4 regions of the Pseudarthrobacter sp. PvP004 genome follow, and region 3 is predicted to be linked to each of the others. Evidence: riboswitches for the same ligand, from Rfam matches in the RefSeq annotation. Region 3 holds a riboswitch; each other region holds the start of a gene.
The links. Region 3 has a riboswitch for cyclic di-AMP ahead of J3A64_RS13145 (M23 family metallopeptidase). Riboswitches for the same ligand answer to the same signal wherever they lie in the genome.
Positions count from the first base shown of each region.

Region 1: linked by a shared signal. The riboswitch ahead of J3A64_RS16290 (NlpC/P60 family protein) and the one ahead of J3A64_RS13145 (M23 family metallopeptidase) in region 3 are both predicted to bind cyclic di-AMP.
Region 2: linked by a shared signal. The riboswitch ahead of J3A64_RS19960 (hypothetical protein) and the one ahead of J3A64_RS13145 (M23 family metallopeptidase) in region 3 are both predicted to bind cyclic di-AMP.
Region 4: linked by a shared signal. The riboswitch ahead of J3A64_RS14250 (hypothetical protein) and the one ahead of J3A64_RS13145 (M23 family metallopeptidase) in region 3 are both predicted to bind cyclic di-AMP.

Region 1 covers NZ_JAGINL010000001.1:3,613,731-3,618,839, reverse strand. Annotated here, with positions in the region: gene hutG (formimidoylglutamase) at 1-387, opposite strand, end outside; gene J3A64_RS16300 (NCS2 family permease) at 487-1,929, opposite strand; gene J3A64_RS16295 (copper resistance CopC family protein) at 2,044-2,676, shown strand; cyclic di-AMP (ydaO/yuaA leader) riboswitch at 2,827-3,018, shown strand; gene J3A64_RS16290 (NlpC/P60 family protein) at 3,022-3,816, shown strand; gene J3A64_RS16285 (FAD-binding protein) at 4,043-4,735, opposite strand.
Region 2 covers NZ_JAGINL010000001.1:4,365,454-4,370,562, reverse strand. Annotated here, with positions in the region: gene J3A64_RS19965 (ATP-dependent DNA ligase) at 1-880, opposite strand, end outside; cyclic di-AMP (ydaO/yuaA leader) riboswitch at 1,131-1,276, shown strand; gene J3A64_RS19960 (hypothetical protein) at 1,279-2,628, shown strand; gene J3A64_RS19955 (CdaR family transcriptional regulator) at 2,761-3,975, opposite strand; gene ald (alanine dehydrogenase) at 4,184-5,109, shown strand, end outside.
Region 3 covers NZ_JAGINL010000001.1:2,937,863-2,942,971, reverse strand. Annotated here, with positions in the region: gene J3A64_RS13165 (DUF3027 domain-containing protein) at 1-256, shown strand, start outside; gene J3A64_RS13160 (MFS transporter) at 300-1,607, shown strand; gene serC (phosphoserine transaminase) at 1,674-2,804, opposite strand; gene J3A64_RS13150 (metal-dependent transcriptional regulator) at 3,098-3,793, shown strand; cyclic di-AMP (ydaO/yuaA leader) riboswitch at 3,976-4,216, shown strand; gene J3A64_RS13145 (M23 family metallopeptidase) at 4,221-5,057, shown strand.
Region 4 covers NZ_JAGINL010000001.1:3,179,202-3,184,310, forward strand. Annotated here, with positions in the region: gene J3A64_RS14240 (response regulator transcription factor) at 250-990, shown strand; gene J3A64_RS14245 (cell wall metabolism sensor histidine kinase WalK) at 1,012-2,508, shown strand; cyclic di-AMP (ydaO/yuaA leader) riboswitch at 2,618-2,802, shown strand; gene J3A64_RS14250 (hypothetical protein) at 2,804-3,664, shown strand; gene J3A64_RS14255 (dolichyl-phosphate beta-glucosyltransferase) at 3,876-4,967, shown strand; gene J3A64_RS14260 (aminotransferase class V-fold PLP-dependent enzyme) at 4,971-5,109, opposite strand, start outside.

The DNA of each region.
Region 1 (5,109 bases), 680 kb from region 3:
GCCGCCAAGCACAACGGTGAGGTTGCCGGCGTCGAGCAGTCCCGAAATGGCGAGTCCGGCGCGCTCTTGGCCCGCCTCCAGTGAGTCGTCCTCCACAACCACATCGCCGGCGTCGAACACGTCACGGTCAAGGTGGAAAGCCAGCGGACCCAGCGCCGAACGGATCGCGGCCGGAGCCGCGGCGGCACCCACGCGTCCTTTGTTGCGGAGGACGCCGGCGTCGCTGCAGAAACCCAGCACGACGGCGGGACGCGAGGCTGCTGCGGCGGCGGACACGGTGTGGGGTGCTACGGCTTGCCACCATCTCCGGTGCTCATTGCCCTCGCCGTCAAAACGACCCGTCCACGGAGTGGGGGAGACATCTACGGTGAGGGGCATGGTTTCCATGGTTCAAGCACACCGGACCCGGGCCCCGAAAACCAGCCGTTCCGCCGCGGGAGTGTCTGAAACCCCGGACTCACCCGAGCCCGGAAGCCCGGCGAGGGCTTACTTGACCCCGAGCAACTCTTCCACGGTTCCAATGCCGAAGAACAGCAGGAACGCCGCAGCCACAGCCCACATCAGCGGGTGAACTTCACGGGCACGGCCCTGGAACGTGCGGATCAGGACGTATGAGATAAAGCCTGCGCCGAGGCCGTTCGCGATGGAGTACGTGAACGGCATGAGGGCGATGGTCAGGAACGCGGGAATTCCGACGCCCCAGTCCTGCCAGTCGATCTTGCCCACCTGGGAGACCATCATGAAGCCCACAACTACCAGTGCGGGAGCCACGGCCTCGAACGGGACCAGGTTGATGAGCGGCGTGAAGAACATGGCCACAAGGAAGAGGGCGCCGGTGACGATCGAGGCGAGTCCCGTCCGTGCGCCTTCGCCGATGCCTGCGCCTGACTCGACGAAGATCTGGTTGGAGGAAACCGAGGCTCCGCCGCCCACGATGGCCCCGAGGGCGTCTACCTGAAGGACTCGGTCCACGTTGGGAATGTTGCCGTCTTCGTCCACGGTTCCGGCCTCGTTGGCCAGGCCCACCATGGTGCCCATGGCGTCGAAGAAGATGCTCAGGAGGATCACGAACGCCAGCAATGCTGCAGCGATGAAACCGAGGTGTTCAAACGCGCCCAACGGGTTGGCCTTGCCGATCAGGGATAGATCCGGGGCACCCCATTCGGTGAGCGTGGGAGCAACCAAGGACCAGCCGCGGGGGTTGACGTTGGTGCCGTCAAAGCTCGGGCCGATGTGGAGGGTGAATTCGAGGATGGCGGCCAGCGCAGTGGAGACGACGATGCCAATCAGGATAGCGCCGCGGACCTTGCGGACCACCAGCGCGATGGTCAGGATCAGGCCAACTGCGAACACGAGCGTCGGCCAGCCCATGAGCTTGCCGTCCACGCCCAGGCCCAGCGGGACGGTGGTTCCTGCGGCATCGGGGATGCGGCGGACAAAGCCTGCGTTGACCAGGCCGATGAGTGCAATGAAGAGGCCAATGCCCACAACAATTGCCGTCTTCAGGGCTTCCGGCACGGCCTTGAACACGGCAGTCCGGAAACCGGTGAGCACCAGGATGAGCATGGTGATGCCGGACAGCACCACGAGCCCCATCATGTCCGGCCAGGTCAGTCCGGGGTGGGACGCCACCGTGACCGCGACGAAGGCATTGACGCCCAAGCCCGTGGCCACGGCAAACGGGTGCTTGGCCCACGCGCCCATGAGGATCGTCAGGATGCCCGCCACGAAAGCAGTGGTGGCTGCCACGGCTGTGAAGCCCAGGGACGCGCCGCTGGAGTCAGGTCCGGAGAGGATCAGTGGATTCAGCACCACGATGTAGCTCATGGCGAAGAAGGTCGCGAACCCGCCCCGAATTTCCCGAGAATACGTGGATCCGCGTTCGGAGATCTTGAAGTAGCGGTCTACTGCAGAACCTTGTTTCAGCATGAAGGTCTCCGGGGATCGAGGGGAGTTTGCTCTCAAATCCTATGTTGTCCGGTGCGGGCCCTCCGAACGATTCGCCTACTCTGTAAGGAAGCCAACACTAGGAGAAACCGCCCCATGCGTACCATCCGCCCGCTTCTGGCCGCCGTCGTCGCTGCTCTTGCTTTTGCGTCCGCCTTGCTGTTTTCCGCGGCTCCGGCGTCCGCGCACGACGTCGCGGAATCAACCGCGCCAGCCAACGGTGCCAGCGTGGCGGAAGTCCCGGCGTCGGTCTCCATCACGTTCAACAACCGCCCTCTCGCGATTGGTTCCGGAGTCACTGTGACGGCCGGCGGCGAGAACTGGGCGGACGGCCCGGTGGAAATCATTGACAACCAGGCCGTTCAGAAGCTCCGCGAAGGCGCCCCCGCAGGGGAGTACACGGTGGTTTGGCGTGTGGTCAGCTCCGATTCGCACCCCATCGAGGGCACCTTTACGTTCACGGCCGCCGCAGGAAGCACGACGACGGCGAGCGGCCCGGCTGGGGCCTCACCGTCGGTCTCGGCTCCCTCAGCCGCAGTACCCACGGCGGGCACCGCAGCACCGGGGACGGGCGCCAGCGAGCCGGCCGCTGATGCCTCCCAGCCCTTCCCGTGGAGCATCGTCGGGTTGGCTGTTGTTGCTGTTGGTCTCGTTATTTATCTTGCTGTTACCGCACGGAAGAAGCTGGCAGCTTCAAACGACCCCGAGGGCGATACTCCCGCGGAATAGCGCGGTTTTCTACGTAGCTGCGAATATCTCGAAACGATTACCGCGACACGCCAGAGACCCATTTCCCGTTACTTAAATGTGACTTCGACGGAATCATCGCGTACGGTAGTACCTGTGCCTGTTCCACGTAGCGGGCACTTCCGGCCTGATTGCCTAGCTCTGCCGCAGTCCGGAATCCGTTCGCAGACAAACCTACGGCAGAGACGGGGAACCCAATTTAGGCCGCTTTCGAGCGTGCCTTGGGGTGAAGTCACGAAGCTTCCGCTGAACAGCGGGGGATAGTGGCCGGGTGACTCCCATCCGAATCCGACAGCTAACCTCGCAGGCATCGGGAGAGGCTCTTTCATGTCTTCACGCATTCTTCGCGGCCGTCGTAAGGCGGACAGCGTACGTCCTAATCCGTTCATCTCCATCTCGAAGGCAGTGGCCAGCAACGCTTCCGGCGCTGGCCGTCAGGCAGCTGTTATCGCAGCAGCCTCGGGCCTCGTTTTGACCGGTTCCATTGCTGCTCACGCAGCTGAGGCCCCGGTTCAGCGCGACTCCAGCCCCGCAACGGTCGCTGAGACCGTTTCCGAGGCACCCACCAAGGTTGTTACCGCTCTGGCAACGGCTACCGTCAACTTCGAGCGTCCCGCTGTTGCTTCCGTAGCAGCTCCGGTCATCGAAAAGCCGGCTCCCGTTGTTGAGGCTCCCGTAGTCCAGAAGGCAGCTGTCACCACCGCTGCTGCAACGGCTCCCGTCGCCGCCCAGGCTGCGGTTGCTGCTCCCGTGGCTGCCGCACCGGTTGCCGCTGCTCCCGTAGCTGCTGCCCCCGCCGTTGGCGGCGTCAATGCAGCCATGGTTGCCTCGGCTTACGCACAGATCGGCATCTTCCAGGACTGCACCGCCATGGTCGAGAAGGCCCTTGGTTCCGCAGGCATCCCGGTAGGCGACCTCGGTCCCATGCAGTTCATGAACTACGGCAAGGTCGTCAGCGATCCTCAGCCCGGTGACATGATCGTCCAGTCCGGCCACGTTGCCATCTACATCGGCAACGGCCAGGCAATCAGCGGTGGCATCAACGGCAACCAGACGGGCATCCACCCGATCAGCTGGTTGACCGCAACGGGTCCCCTGACCTACGTACGCGCTGGCGCATAAAGCCTCACGCTTCAGTTCAAAAACCGGCGCCTCCCAAGATTAACGTCTTGGGAGGCGCCGGCTTTTGGCGTTAAGTTCTGTTCATAAAAGTCCAGCGCGGGAAGTACGACGGCGGTTCTGCTGGCCTGCGTTGGTGAGGTGGCTTGTGTTGGTGAGGTGGCCTGTGTTTGCCGGACATGACCAGCCAGGCGATGGCGGTGGCGGGGGCTAGGCGATGGCGATGACGCTAGGCGATGGCGATGCCGGGACCTGCCGGCAGGGCTACCTTGGTGGAGATTGCCTGGCCCACTGCCTTGGCTTGCCGCAGCACCTCCTTGGGAGACGGGGTGATCAGGTCCCCAACGCCCACCAAGTGCATCCCCACCGCCCGCATGGCGGCCGCGAAGTTCTGGCCAACGGCTATTCCAAGTTCGGCGAGCATGCGGCGCAACTGGCTTTGGGCGCAACGCGTCACTACTACGTGGTCCGCCAGGAGGACACCGTTGGCTGTGTGGACTGCCCACTGGCGTGGAGTGGATTCGAGGGGGCCTGATACGTGGAGGCCTGTTCTCAGTCCGGCCGTGGTCATGCTGGCCGCCAGTCCGTACCCGATCTGGCGGGAGGGGTCTGCCCCCAGGAAATCAAGGCGTACGGCGCGGGTGGTGTTGCGAACGTCCAGGTGATGGTTGGCGGCGTAGTTCCGCAGGTGACGGAGGATCTCGTTGCGTTCCTGCATGGCTGCGGGATCAGCGGCATCAGTGCGTTGAAGCATGCCTGTATGAACAGAAGGACCTGTGGTGGACAGTGCACCGAACCCGTCTACGACGATGGAGCCCACGCCGAAGCGGCTGAGCTCGCTGGCAACTGCCAAACCGGACAGGCCGGCTCCGATGACCACGGTGGTGGTGCGTTCCGTGGCGGAATCAGGCGTGAGTGACACTGCTTGGTTCCTCCTTGACGTGTGTGCCTTACGGCATCGCGTGGGATCGCGTCCGAGTTCCCCAAGCGGCCGCAAATAAATGGCCGGAGTGTGTGGTGTGAAACACGTTCGCCGGCCATTCGGTGACTCGAACACTACCGAACTTTTTCGGCCATGGATAGCCTCCGCGACTCCGCGTTTTGTGTGTTCGTCCGGAGCGCAATGTGGAAGGCCGGGAACCGAGCCCTGACCGTTATGCACATAGCCCGATGTCGCCTTGATTCGCCACTGCCGACCGAGAATAGTTGGGATTGGGAGGAGAAATTTCCGGGTTTCTCCTGCCCCGGCCATTGACAATGAAACAGTGAGGCAATCCGACGAGGAGAACCTCTGGC
Region 2 (5,109 bases), 1.4 Mb from region 3:
AGAAGTCCTTCCCCCCGCTCCACCGGCTTTGGGCGCCGGGCATGCGTGAACCCCCGGCAGCTTCGTCCTGGTTGGCCCACTCACCCCACGGGTGCTCGCTGAGTTCAACCTGGTACGGCTCCAGTTCTGCCACCAAAGCCTCCCTGCGGGCCATAGGGAACGATGCCACCACTCCCACATGATGCAGCCGGCCCGTGTCATCGTGCAGGCCGAGCAACATCGACCCCACAACTTTCGCGGTCTTGTGCCAACGGAATCCCGCCACCACACAGTCTGCCGTGCGCTCATGCTTCGTCTTGAACATCACCCGCTTATTGGGTTGGTAGGCCCCGGTCAACGGCTTGGACAGCACCCCATCCAGTCCCGCGCCTTCCAACTGCACGAACCATTCCTGCGCCCGCTCGAGATCCGTCACCGCGGGCGTCACGTAGACTGGCGGATCGGCCTTGGCGAGCGTACGCTCCAGGATGGCGCGGCGCTCGGAGAACGGCTTGTCCATGAGGTTCTCGTCGCCCAGCGCGAGGATGTCGAACGCAATCATGGACGCCGGGGTCTTCTCGGCGAGCATCCGGACGCGGCTGTCGGCGGGGTGGATCCTTTGCTGGAGTACCTCGAATTCGAGCCTCTTGCCCTCGATCAGGACGATCTCGCCGTCGATCACGCATTTGTCCGGCAGGTTCTTCCTGAGCGCCTCCACCACCTCGGGGAAGTAGCGGGTCATCGGCTTCTCGTTGCGGCTGCCCAGGACGATCTCGTCGCCATCCTTGAAGACGATGGTCCGGAACCCGTCCCATTTGGGCTCGTAGTGCCCAACATCGGGGATTGTCGGAACGGATTTGGCGAGCATGGGCGAGACGGGTGGCATCACAGGCAGGTCCATAGACAATGTCTACCTGCCGGTGCACGCCGAAGCTAGTGTTAGGCCATGGATATCTCGCTCGATCCAGAAGATCCAGCATGAGCTACCTGCCCCGGCGCCAGCCCCGAAGCCTAAGTCATAGAACCCCCTCGCTTGCTCAGACCTACCGCCCGTTACATTAATGTGACTTTACTTTCCGGCTCATGTACCGTCGTAGGGCGACCCGTATCTCCGCTGGGCCGCTTCCGGATTGACGCCGAGCTCTGCCGCAATCCGGGATCCGCCAGACCCGCGGCAGAGACGGGGGACCCAAAAGTTCCCGGACTTACTTCAAGTCCTTGGGGTGAAGCCGCTTAGGCGGCCGGACGGCCTCGTCCGAACCCGACAGCTAACCTCGAAGGCGTTGAGAGGCAACCACCATGTCCCCAACCATGGATCAGCCGCGCCGCGCCCAGACTGAAGGCGAGCGCACCAAGCCAACCGGACGCCGTCGGGCCCAACCCAGCGGATTCCTCACCAGCGCGCAGGCGGACGCCGCGACGCCCGAAAACGCCGTTAAGACAGGCACAACGAACACAGGCACGACGCCGGAACCCGCCACTGCGGCCATGCCCACGGTTGCGATGCCCGCCACTCGTGCGGAGGTTCGTGCGGCCGAGCGGCAGAGGGCAGCCCAGGCTGTGATCGCGCCCGAACTATCGGCCCCCGAAAAGTCCGCGACCGAGCAGCCCGCGCAGGCGGAACCGGCAACTGCGGCGATTCCCGCCGTTGAGGCCGCTCAGGCTGCAGCGCCGGCGTCCACCACACCGGGACCTCCCACCGCGGCCATTCCCATCGTGCCGCCAGCCGCCACGACACAGGGCTCCCAGGAAGACGAGACCTCGGAACCCGCAACCGCAGCTATTCCAGTGGTGCAGCCTGAGACCTCGGAACCCGCAACCGCAGCTATTCCAGTGGTGGCCGCCCGCGCGGAGTCGCCGCGCGGCAAGTCCCCGGCGCAGGTTGCTGCAGCCGCAACGGCCTCGGCGTCCTTGGCCAGCCGCAAGGACGTTCGACAGCCTGCCGCGCGCACAGCAACCAGGTCCAACTTCGGGGCGGGGTCTTCATTTGGCCGCGAACCTCATGCCGCGCTGCGAAAAGCCGCGTCGGTCAAACACATGAGCCAGCGCATGGCCGTGGTTGCCGGTGCCCTTGGCCTCGTGTTGACGGCCGGAACGTTGGGGCAGGCCCTTGAGCTTCCTTTCTTCGGCCAGGAGACCCCGGTCCAGGAAGCCAGTGGCAGCGACGGCCGCACCTCGGCTTCGGCGTCGCCCGCGCCCAGGGCGTCCTACTCCACGGCGTCATCGCCGTCAGCTTCGTCAACAGCAACGGAGACTTCGGAGGCCGGCCAGCCGGCAACGGTGGCGGAAGCACCTCAGGCCGTGTCGCCGTCGTCGACTGCGACCCCCAAGGTATCCCTCGCGGACCCGGTATGGGTTCCTTCAGCCATACCGTCCTCTGTCCCGGCCGCGCCTGGCGCTGCCAGCCCGGTCCCCACGCAGCCGGCTCCTGCGCCGAGCGAGGTGCCGTCGGACACGATCACCACGCCGCCGTCCCCGACGCCGACAACCACGCCGACGCCCACGCCCACTCCGACACCCACACCAACGGAAACTGCAACCCCGACCTCCAAGCCCCGGCCGAGCAAGCCGCAGGCCGCCTCGGCCCCCCAGCCCAGCGAGTCGACTCTTCAGGACATCCTGGATGCAGCCCGGACGGCCCTCAAGTGAGCACCCGGCTGCCCCGTACCTCCACTCATGTGGGATGGCATAGCCGGCACTGCAGCAGCAGCCGGACTGCCACGTTCCGCCGCCGGATGGGGCGCTGGAGCTGCCAGCGTCTGCGGCGCTCGTAAGGACCCTTCAGATGCGCGGCCGCCCCGCCCAGCGCCGCGCCTTCAGGGCCGCATGCAACTCGAGCCGGATCGCGCCACTCAACGGATCAGCACCGATGAGTTGGCGGATCCGGCCGAGCCTGTTGTAGATGCTGCTCCTGTGGAGATGAAGTTTGGCAGCGACGTCCTGAACTGAGCCGTCATTGTCGTACAGCAATTCCAGGACGGGCAGGAGTTCGCCGTTCTTGTCGTGGTCCTCAAGCGTCCGAAAATGCACCGATCCTGTGTCATCCCAGCCGCCGGGCGCCACCAAGCGATCGAAAAGTTGATAGACACCAACAGTCCGGCTGTCCACCAACTCTCCCAAGGGCTGGTCCACTGCAGCCGCCTGCGCAGCAACCTTTGATTGACGGTACGCGCCCGAGAGCTGCCGGATGACTTGGAAGGGTTCGCTGATGCCCAGGATCACCCTGTCCACCTTGCGGCCCGCGCGTTTTGCAAGCTCCAGCTGATAGTGCACCAGTACTTGGGCGTGGTCCGCCCGGCCGCCCGACTCGCGGAACAACACCACCGAATGCGTCTCCGTTCCGGCGCTGAACAGGGCAGCGTTGACGCCGATAGTGGACTGCAAAGCCGCGGAACGGTGCGTCAAGGTAGCGGCAATGGGATCGACGTCGGACCTCGCGCCATCAGGGTCGAGGATGGTCACCAGCTGCCACGGACCGCGGCCCTGGATTTCCTTCCAACCCGCGACGGCGGCCACAGCGTTCGATTCGCCGCCGCAAGCTGAGAGAAACTCCTGTTCACGCCTTCGCCGGAACTCCGATTCAGCCGTATTGGAATCAAGGAGCAAGCCCGCCAACAGGTCCAGCTCGTCACGCACGCCGGGCAACTCAGCGAGTATCGCCGTCGCACTCTGTTCTTCAAGGTCCAGCTGGACCCACAAGTACCCCACGCGGAAACCGCGGACCAAAAGCGGCACGCAGACGCGGCCCAACATGCCGAGTTCATCGTTGGCGGGAACCACGACGGGTCGCACCGCCGTGGCAATGCCGTGAGCGAGCTGCCAGGCGCTGACGTCGCTGGGGACCCGCTTGCTCAGGAGGAAGTTCACCCGGACGCGGTCGGCGTGGGATTGGTTGGAGCTGTAGGCCAGGAGAACGCCGTCGAGGTCCTCCAGGGACAGTCCTCTGCCCAGCTTCAAGGCCACGCGTTCAACGATCTGTTCCACGTCCTGCTGCATCCCGAAAGCGTACCAACAGCAGGCGACACTTGACGCTTCAGTCCTCGACAAATGTCGAGCATTATCGCTGCAGAACCTTGACTTTTCGGGGTTCCGGCGTGCTGGCTGCTCGGAGTCCATGTCGCCTGCCTCACAGCCGGATTTATTCTGGAATCACAGCCCGCAACACATTTTCGGCCGAAGAGGCCGCTAACGATGGAGCCCACAGATGATCATCGGCGTCCCCAAAGAAATCAAGAACAACGAGTTCCGCGTAGCCATCACGGCCGCTGGCGTCCACGAGTTCCGCACCCACGGACACACCGTTCTGGTTGAACGCGGCGCAGGCCTCGGCTCGGGCATCACCGACGAGGAATACTCGATCGCCGGCGCCGAAATCGTCAACGAAGCAGATGACGTGTGGGCCCGCGCGGACATGGTCATGAAGGTCAAGGAACCCATCGCGGCCGAGTACCACCGCTTCCGCAAGGGCCTCATCCTCTTCACCTACCTCCACCTCGCCGCAGAACCCGAACTCACCGCCGAGCTCATCAACTCCGGCGTCACGGCCATCGCCTACGAAACCGTGCAGGAAGGCCGCACCCTTCCGCTGCTCGCCCCGATGTCCGAGGTCGCAGGCCGCCTGTCCGTCGTGGTCGGCGCATCCTCGCTCATGGCTCCGGCCGGCGGCAAGGGTGTCCTCCTGGGCGGCGTACCGGGCGTGCGCCCGGCCAAGGTTGTTGTCCTCGGCGCCGGTGTTGCGGGAACCAACGCCGCCGCCATGGCGCTGGGCCTCGGTGCTGACGTCACTATCATGGACATCAACATCAACCGGCTCCGCGAACTGGATGCCCTGTACCAGGGCCGCCTGAAGACCGTAGCCTCCAACGCCTACGAGATCGAGAAGTCAGTTATCGACGCAGATCTCGTGATCGGCTCCGTCCTGATCCCCGGCGCCAAGGCACCCAAGCTGGTCACCAACGACCTCGTTGCCCGCATGAAGCCGGGCTCGGTTCTGGTGGACATCGCGGTGGACCAGGGCGGCTGCTTCGAGGACACGCACCCCACCACCCACCAGGAACCGACGTACAAGGTCCACAACTCGATCTTCTACTGCGTGGCCAACATGCCCGGCGCTGTTCCGAACACCTCCAC
Region 3 (5,109 bases):
GATCGTGACTGTCAGCGAGCTTGGTTTGTTGCCCTCCGAGGATTCCATCCTGGCTCCTGAATGGGTGCCGTGGGCCAAACGCGTCCGTCCCGAGGATGAGACGCCGCTGGTCGAAGAGACCGTTGAGGATGTCACGGAAGCGTCCGTGCAGGCGGCCGAAGACGAGGCCACTGAACCGGCTGATGAGGCTGCTGAATCCGACGAACCCGAAATCGCCGACGAAAGCGCCGACGACGACGAAGCCGGGGCTGAATAGGCGTTGCGGAAACCCGGAGTGACCACATCGAAGGCGGACGCTGATGTCCACCTTTAGGTCACTCGGAATCCTCAACTACCGCATCTGGTTCTTCGGTGCGCTGATCTCCAACATCGGCACGTGGATGCAGCGCACGGCGCAGGACTGGTTGGTCTTTGACCACCTGACCGCGCACGACGCCGGTGCCATGGGCATTACTCTGGCGCTCCAACTCGGTCCCCAGCTTTTCCTTGCTCCGTGGGCGGGGCTGCTGGCTGACCGTTATAGCCGGCGGAAACTTCTCCTCATCACTTTGGTGGCCATGGCCCTGCTCAGCACGGGGCTGGGTGTGCTGGTGCTGCTGGGGGTCGCCGAACTCTGGCACGTCTACCTCTTTGCTTTGATGTTGGGAATCGTGACCGCCTTGGACGCTCCCGTCCGTCAGACGTTCGTCTCCGAGCTGGTTACCGACGATTACCTGCCCAACGCGGTGGCCCTCAACAGTGCCTCCTTCAACGTGGCCCGGATGATCGGACCCGCTGTCTCGGGCGTGCTGACGGTGGTGGTGGGTCCCGGCTGGGTGTTCCTCATCAACACCGTGTCCTTCGTGGCCATGTTGTGGGCGCTCAAACTCATTCCTGCGTCATCGCTCCGCGTCCAGCCCCGTGCGGCGGCGGGGAAGGGGCGCATCCGGGAGGGGTTGCGCTACGTCCGGAACAGGCCGGATATCCAAGTGGTCCTGGTGGCCATCTTCATTGTGGGCACTTTCGGGCTCAACTTCCCCTTGTTCATCGCCGCGATGGTGGGAACCCAATTCGGCATGGACGCGGGTGCGTTCGGAGCGTTGAACTCCGTCATGGCCATCGGATCCGTGACCGGTGCACTGCTGGCTGCCCGACGCGGACGGCCGCGCCTCAGGCTGATCTTCGGCGCCGCTGGCGGCTTCGGCATATCAAGCGCGCTTGCCGCCCTGGCCCCCAATGCTGTGCTCTTCGGGCTCGCCCTGGTTCCCTGCGGCCTGTTCGCCCTGACTTTGATCACCAGCGCCAACGGTTACGTGCAATCCACCACGGAGGCTGTGATGCGCGGGCGGGTCATGTCCCTCTATATGGCCATCTTCATGGGCGGCACCCCTATCGGGGCGCCGTTGGTGGGTTTGGTGGCCAACGTCGGCGGCCCCCGATGGGCAGTTGGCGTCGCCGCGGTTGCCGGCGTCAGCACCGCCGTCGTGGGTTTGCTGTGGATCATCCGCGCCAAGCAGCTGCGGCTCCGCTTTGACCGCCGGGCCCGCGGACTGAAGCACTTCCGGGTGGAGTCGCTGCTTGCCCGGCCGGATACGGACGACGACGGCGCAAGCCGGCAGGGCGGATAGCCCACCTTAAAAAGCGGCGGCGCCGTCCGGGAGCTACCCGCACGACGCCGACCAAAGCCCGTGGTGCTACTTCTTCAACTCGCCCACAACGTAATCGATGCTCGCGAGCAGTGCCGAAACGTCGTCCGGCTCGATGGCGACGAAGGTGGCGATGCGCAGCTGGTTGCGGCCGAGCTTACGGTACGGCTCGGTGTCCACCACGCCGTTGGCGCGCAGGACCTTGGCGATGGCTGCGGCGTCAATGGAGTCGTCAAAGTCGATCGTAGCGATGACGTTGGAGCGGTCCTCGGCGTTGGCAACGAACGGCGTTGCGTACTCGGATGCCTCGGCCCAGGAGTAGATACGGTTGGCGGAGTCTGCCGTGCGCTTGCTGGCGAAGTCCAGGCCGCCGTTGCTGTTGAGCCACTGCACCTGGGCGTCCAAGGTCACCAGGGTGGACAGCGACGGGGTGTTGTACGTCTGGTTCAGCTTGGAGTTGTCAATGGCGGTCTGCAGGTCCAGGAAGTCCGGGATCCAGCGGCCGCTTGCCTTGACCCGTGCCGCGCGCTCCAGGGCGGCGGGGGAGAAGAGGCCCAGCCAGAGGCCACCGTCGGAAGCGAAGTTCTTTTGGGGCGCGAAGTAGTAGACGTCCGACTCGGCGACGTCCACGTCCAGCCCGCCGGCTGCCGAGGTGGCGTCCACCAGGACGAGGGCGCCTTCGTCAGCCCCCTCGACGCGCTTGACGGGGGCGGCCACGCCGGTTGACGTTTCATTCTGGGGCCAGGCGTAGACGTCAACGCCGGCTTCGGCCTGTGCCACCGGGCGGGTGCCGGGTTCGGACTTGATGATGGAGGAAGCATCAAGGAACGGTGCCTTGTTGGTGGCGGCGGCGAACTTTGAGCCGAACTCGCCGAAGGAGAGGTGCTGTGCCTTCTGCTCTACCAGGCCAAACGCGGCCACGTCCCAGAACGCTGTGGAGCCGCCCACGCCGAGGACCACTTCATAGCCTTCCGGAGCGCGGAAGAACTGGCTGAGTCCTTCACGGACCGAACCAACCAGGTTCTTGACCGGAGCCTGGCGGTGGGAAGTGCCCAGGATGGTGGTCGATGCGGCAGACAACGCTTCGATCTGTTCCGGGCGAACCTTGGACGGTCCAGCGCCGAAGCGTCCGTCCTTGGGCAGCAGGTCGGCGGGAATGGTGATGCTGTTGTCGCTCACGTGGCGCTCCAATGGGTGTCGGCTAGAGATGGGAGGTGGCATGGGGCATCAACTGCCCCTTCGACACCCCAATTCTGCCTGACACGGCCCGCGCGCAGGAACCTGCGGCCGTCATAGTCCGCTACGTGGAATGCGGGCTCACCGAATGCGACCGGAATTATCCAGAGTAATTCCAAATAAGCTAGGCTGGTGGTTGGCGTTCAGGGGGCGGCGGTGCACACCGTCCGCCCTTGCTAGGGACGCGGTACGGTGGAGATTACGCAAGGAACTGCGTTCGAGGAGAGCTGAGCTGGATGACGGATCTGATCGATACCACTGAGATGTATCTTCGGACCATTTTGGAGCTTGAAGAAGAAAACATTGTGGCTCTCCGGGCGCGCATTGCCGAACGACTGCGCCACTCCGGACCCACTGTTTCCCAGACCATTGGACGCATGGAGCGCGATGGCCTGGTGATTGTGTCCAACGACCGCCACCTGGAACTGACTGAAGTGGGACGGAAGCGCGCCACCGAGGTCATGCGCAAGCACCGCCTCGCGGAGCGCCTCCTGGCCGATGTGATCGGTCTGGACTGGGCCTACGTGCATGATGAGGCCTGTCGCTGGGAGCACGTCATGAGCGAGCGGGTGGAGCGTCGGCTCTACGAGCTCCTGGAGCACCCCACGGAGTCTCCCTATGGCAACCCCATCCCCGGACTCGAAGCGCTTGGTGGCCTTGCCAGCCAGCCGTTCCCACGGCTCGATGTCAACCTTCTGCAGGCCATGGACGGCTATGCCGCGGATTCCCGTGTGGTGGTCAGCCGCCTCGCGGAGCCCATCCAGGTGGAGCCAGAGCTCCTGACCCAGTTGGACGAAGGCGGAATCCGTCCGGGCGCAAGTGTCTCGCTGGAGCGCGTCGGCGAGTACATCTCAGTACGGGTCCCCGGTATTGAGGGCGCGTTGGAGCTGCCTCCGGAAGTTGCCGCGCACGTCTTCGTCTCACTCAGCTGAGCGAAGCCCCAAAGCACCGTGTCAAACCTCACTTTGCCCGCTTCGGCGCGCGTGTGACCTGCGGTTTTCCGAAAAAGATGATAAAGGCCTCCTTCTCTCAGCGGCCTCCTGTTGATAACGAATTTATTACCGCAGGCCTTCATCCCCTATAGTTATCTACTAGCGCTGATACCAAAGCGTTACCTGATCCGGAGCCGAGCTCTGCCAGCGGATCAGGTGTGTCACCACCACTGGCAGAGGCGGGGGAACCACAAGCGGCTGTCTAAAGAAGCAGCCTTGGGGTGAAGTCCGCAGCAGAAGTGCCCACGTATGCAAGTCCCTCTTGGGATACCTGTGTGCCGTGAGCGCCTCGTGCGGACCGGGTCTTTGTACTCTCTGACCCGAATCCGACAGCTAACTTCGCAGGCTTTTGAGAGAGGAACAGAGTTTGACATCGCAGAACGTCAGGGGTCGCCGCCGCGCGTCCGGCCCCGCTGCTGAGCTGCGGCCAGCCACCGTCGTAACGGAGATCCGGCCCCGCGACACCGAGCGTCAGGTGCGCCGCCGTAAGAGCCCGCTGCGCCAGGTTGCCGACTTCGCTGCTGCCAGCGGCGTCGGGCAGAAGGCCGGAGTTGCGCTTGCCGCCACCGGGCTTGCCCTGACTGTCGGCCTGCCGGCTACAAGCCCCGTCATGGCCACGTCGGAATCAGGACAGACCGAATCGGCCCTCGCCGTCGCCGCCCCCGCCGGCAGCCAGCCCGAGGTTTCCGCTGCCGCGTCGGCCAAGATCGACTTCAGCCGCGCCGCAGTCGCTACTGCCGCGGACCCCGATGGAAAGCTGAAGCAGCTGCTCAGCGCCCAGTCTGCTGGAAGCATCCAGCGCGCCTCATCCGTTGGCACCATGGCCAGCCCCCTTGACACGCTCACCACGGCATCCCCCTTCGGTTACCGCATCAGCCCGCTCACGGGTGGTGCCGGTGACTTCCACCGCGGTCAGGACTTCGTAGCCCAGTGCGGCACGGCTGTGCACGCCGCAGCTACCGGCAAGGTCACTTTCGCCGGATGGCACGAGTACGGCGGAGGCAACCGCGTGGTGGTCGACCACGGCAATGGCCTCGAAACCACGTACAACCACCTGTCGTCCTTCACCGTCCAGGTAGGACAGACCGTGAACCGCGGCGACACCGTGGCCCTGAGTGGCACCACGGGCGCTTCCACCGGTTGCCACCTCCACTTCGAGGTCCAGGTCAACGGTGAAGTCGTAGACCCCATGGGCTGGCTCTAATCCCAGTCGATGGTCGCCTCTCGCATTAGCGAGACGTGCCGTGACCTGAATG
Region 4 (5,109 bases), 240 kb from region 3:
TGTTGCAGTGAACTCCCCTCAAGCGGAATCTCACGATCTGAAACACTTGTTGTCCAATCGCAGGCTGCTTTTCTCGCCGATTTTCTGCCCGGAATCTGCTACAAGCTGTAGAAAACAGAGGGAATCGGGAGATAAAGTTCCGCCGCCGACTTACGTGGCCCTGCACTCCCACCTCGCTAGGGTGGAGTTCACAGCGTCCTCACAGGACGGGCATAGCGCTGGCTTACCGGCAGAACGGAGAGTTGTCTCATGGCCTCCTCGCACTCCATGACCAACAACCTTCCCCAGCTGTCCCACCCGGACGGCTCACCGATCCGCGCCCTGGTGGTGGACGACGAACCCAGCCTTGCCGAGCTCATGAGCATGGGCCTGCGCATGGCGGGGTGGTCCGTGGCGGTAGCCGGCGACGGTCCGGGGGCAGTAAAGCTGGCCAAGGACTTCAGGCCGGACGTGCTGGTCCTCGACGTCATGCTCCCCGGCTTCGACGGCGTGGAGGTCCTCAACCGCATCCGCACCTTCGCCCCGGAAGTTCCGGCCCTGTTCCTTACCGCCAAGGACGCCGTGCAGGACCGCATTGTCGGTTTGGCTGCCGGCGGGGACGACTACGTCACCAAGCCCTTCAGCATGGAGGAAGTGCTCCTGCGCCTTCACCGCCTGGTCCAACGTTCCGGGGTGGCCGCCATGGACACTGCCGAGCTGGTGGTGGGTGACCTCACCCTCAACGTAGACACCCGGGAAGTAACCCGCGGCGGCGAAGACATCTCCCTCACCGCCACCCAGTTCGAGCTCCTGCGATACCTCATGGAAAACCCCAAACGAGTGGTCAGCAAGGCCCAGATCCTGGACCGCGTGTGGGACTACGACTTCGGCGGCCAGGCCAACATCGTGGAGCTCTACATTTCCTACCTTCGCAAGAAGATCGAAGCGAACCACCCGCCCATGATCCACACCATCCGCGGTGCCGGATACGTCATCAAGCCCGCGGACTAGGCGTTGAGCACACTTTCAGGAGTGGCCAAAAGGTCAGGTGCGGCCTTACAGACACAGCGCAGCTGGCTCAACCCCTCCACGTGGCACCTGCGCACCAGATTGGTCCTGGTGGCCATGGCCCTGCTGGTCGCCATTTGCTCTGCCGTGGGAGTGGTCAGCTACGCGTCCATGGACATGGTCTTCAACAAGCAGCTCGACAGGCAGCTGGAACAGGCGTCCAGCCGCGCGAATGACTTCGGCAGGCCGCCGTCGAACTTTCCGTCACCCTCCGGAAGGCCTGATCCGCTGGAGGCGCGCGGCCAAGCGGCTGGCACGCTCAACGCGAGGATCAACGGCTCAACCGTGCGTAGCTCCGGTTTGATCGATGCCCAAGGTAACCGCGTCTCGCTCTCGGCCGACGACGAGCAGGTGCTGCTCTCGCTCCCCAGGGACAACGGGCCAGTGGACCGTTCCCTGTCCAACGGCGACTACCGTCTGGTAGCGGTCGAAACCGCGTACGGCGACGTGATTGTGACGGGCCTGCCGCTGGCGGACAAACAGAGTGCGGAGGCCTCGCTCGTGTGGACCATGGTGCTGGTTTCGCTGGGCGGCCTGGTGGTGATCGGCCTGGCCGGCACCGTGATCATCCGCCGCACCATGCGTCCGCTGGAGCAGCTCTCCGAAGTGGCCACGAAGGTTTCGCGGCTGCCTCTCGACGCCGGTGAGGTGGCACTTGCGGTGCGCGTACCGCCGTCGGCTTCTCATCCCGGGACGGAAGTGGGCAGTGTCGGCTATGCCTTGAACCAAATGCTGAACAACGTCTCCAGCGCTTTGGAAGCCCGCCAGGAAAGCGAAACGAAGGTGCGTCAGTTCGTGGCCGATGCCTCGCACGAGCTGCGGACTCCCCTGACCGCCATCCGGGGCTATACCGAGCTGCTGAGGATGACCGAGAACTTCACCGAAGACGGCCGGAAGTCGCTGGCTCGCGTCCAAAGCCAGTCCGAGCGCATGACCACGTTGGTGGAGGACCTGCTGCTGTTGGCGCGGTTGGACGAGGGCCAACCCGTGAAAGTTGAGGATGTGGACCTCACTCAGTTGGTGATCGAGACGGTCAGTGACGAGAAAGTCATGGCACCCGATCACATCTGGCAGCTCCAGCTCCCGGACGAGCCCATCACGGTCCGCGGCGACGCCACGCAACTGCATCAGGTGCTGGCGAACCTGCTGTCCAACGCCCGCAAACACACCGACCCCGGCACCACTGTGGTCACCGGCGTCATGCTCTCCGCCGATGGCAGCGCCGTGGTCAGCGTGACGGACAACGGCCCCGGCATTCCGGAAGATTTCCAGGGCCGGATTTTCTCGCGATTTGCCCGCGCCGACGCCGCACGATCGGGCTCTGAAGGCACCTCCGGACTCGGCCTGTCCATTGTGGAATCCATTGTTTCAGCTCACGGCGGTAGCGTGGAAGTGACCTCACGGCCGGGGCGCACGGAGTTCGCCCTTCGACTTCCCACGGTGAGCACCGAAGGCCTGTAACGAATCGGGCAAGGCGACTCACCGGCGTCGTGATCTCTGTTACCTAAATGTGACTTCTGCGGAAACCTCCTGTACCGTCGAAAGGGTGGGTCGCCCCTAGCAGGCCCACATCCGGGATGCGCCGAGCTCTGCCACTTCCCGGAGTCCGTTCTTTCTCCGAGGCAGAGACGGGGGACCCAGAGTCTCCGGGCCAGGCTTTTTGCCGGCCCTTGGGGTGAAGCCGCAGCGTGATGCGCGGCCGGATGACCTCATCCGAACCCGACAGCTAACTCCGCAGGCGCTGAGAGGTAATCACATGTCTGAATTTAACGATCAGACGCGCCCTTCCGCGCGTCGCCGCGACGAGAACAACGCACCGCTCACCAAGTCGCAGTCCGTCCTCAAGAACGCAGCCCGCCAGGGTAAGTCCGGCCACCGCATGTCCGTCGTAGCCGGTGTCGTGGCAGCTGCACTGGGCGTTGCATCGCTCGGAACCGCCGCCAACGCCGCACTGACCCTCCCCGAGGCAAGCCGCGTAGCCGGAACCCAAGCGAGCGCCCAGGTCAACTCCAACAAGTCGGCTGAGATCTCCGCTTCCCTGAATGCTGCCGCCGAAAAGGGCGCAACTGACAGGGCCGCTGCTGACGCTGCTGCCAAGGCAGCCGCTGAGAAGGCCGCTGCCGAGAAGGCTGCCGCAGACCAGGCCGCCGCCGCACAGGCTGCTGCTGAGAAGGCTGCCGCCGATCAGGCCGCCGCACAGGTTGCTGCTGAGAAGGCTGCTGCTGACGCTGCCGCCAAGCAAGCAGCCGACGCAGCTGCTGCCGCCGCCGCGGAAGCCGCAGCAGCTGCTGCAGCACCCAAGGCTGTTGACGACCCCGCTGCTGCCAAGGCCTATGCACTCAGCATCCTGGGCAACTACGGCTGGGGCGCCGGTGAAATGGCTGCCCTGAACACGCTGTGGGAGAAGGAATCCAACTGGAAGACCACGGCGATGAACGCTTCCAGCGGCGCCTATGGCATTGTCCAGTCCCTGCCGGCCTCCAAGATGGCCACTGCCGGCGCTGACTGGGAAACCAACTACCAGACCCAGATCAAGTGGGGCCTGAACTACATCAAGGAGCGTTACGGATCCCCGTCCGCCGCTCTGGGCTTCCACTTGGCCAACAACTGGTACTAAGCCGAGCCGCTTGATCGCCGCGCCCGTTGCCGCCGTTTGCACCAGTACCAACTGGAGCGAATGGCGGGAGCGGGCGCGGCTTTTGCCGTTTCACAGCTGTGGCGCATGGTTCACAGCTCCAGCACGTGGTTCACAGCTCCAGCACGTGGTTCACAGTGAGGTCACAGCTACCGCCTAAAGCGTTCATAATCGGCGGTCCCATGCTGGATACATGACGCTCACAGGTCCCACCACCAGCGCTTTGGCACGAAGGACTCATTCGGCTCGCTTGCGTGGCGCGGCGTTGCCCACTGGTCACCCGGCTCTCCTCCAAGGCCAGACGGGTCCGAGCCCCCAGCCCCGGCGTCTCCCCGTTGACACCAGTGTTGTGGTTCCCGTCCTGGACCTCACCGTCCCTGTCTACAACGAGGAAGCGCGCCTGGAACACAACCTCCGCCAGCTGCACGGGCATCTGACGAGGTCCTTTCCGCACACGTTCCGGATCACCGTGGCGGACAACGCCAGCACAGACAGCACGCTGAGGATTGCCGAGCGCCTTGCCCGTGAACTCCCTGAATTGACGGTGGTCCGGTTCCAAGAGAGGGGACGCGGGAACGCTCTCCGCCAGGTCTGGCAGTCGTCGCCGTCACCTGTTCTTGCCTACACGGAAGCGGATCTGTCCACGGACCTCTCCGCGCTGGCGCCCCTTGTGGCACCGCTGATCTCCGGCCACTCGGACCTCGCCATCGGCACGCGTCTGGCACCGGGTTCCCGTGTCACCCGCAGTCCGCATCGTGAGTTCATTTCGCGCAGCTACACCTCGCTCCTGCGGACGGTCTTGGGGGCTCGTTTTTCCGACGCCCAGTGCGGCTTCAAGGCCGTCCGCGCCGACGTAGCGCACAGCCTCCTCCCCCACACCACGGACGACTCGTGGTTCTTCGATACCGAACTTCTGGTGATCGCTGAACGCTGTGGTCTGCGCGTCCATGAAGTACCCGTCGACTGGACCGACGACGCTGACTCCCGTGTCGACGTCGTACGAACCGCCCTGGCCGACCTGCGCGGTATGGCGCGCCTGAACCGAAACCTGCGCCGCATTCCGATCCACGAGCTTCGGCGTGAACTGGGAGTGAAAGCGACGTTGAGGGGCAGTCTGTCCCGGGGCGTGTTCCGGACCTTGACGTGGACCTTGGCCTACGCTGTGGTCTTCCTTCTGGTCCGCAACGCCACGGACCCTTGGATGGCGAGCGTCGTGGCGTTGCTGCTCACCACTTGGGTAACGCGCCCGTTCCGGCGTTACGTGATGCGGGGAAGCAACTTCTGAGCGCTACGCCTCCGGTTCGGCCTCCACCGCACGCCGGACCGCTGCGATGGACGCTGCAACATCCCCCGCGTCCGTTGACCAGTTGCTGACCGAGATCCGCAGGATCTCCCGGCCGCGCCAGGCCGAGCCCGACATCCACACC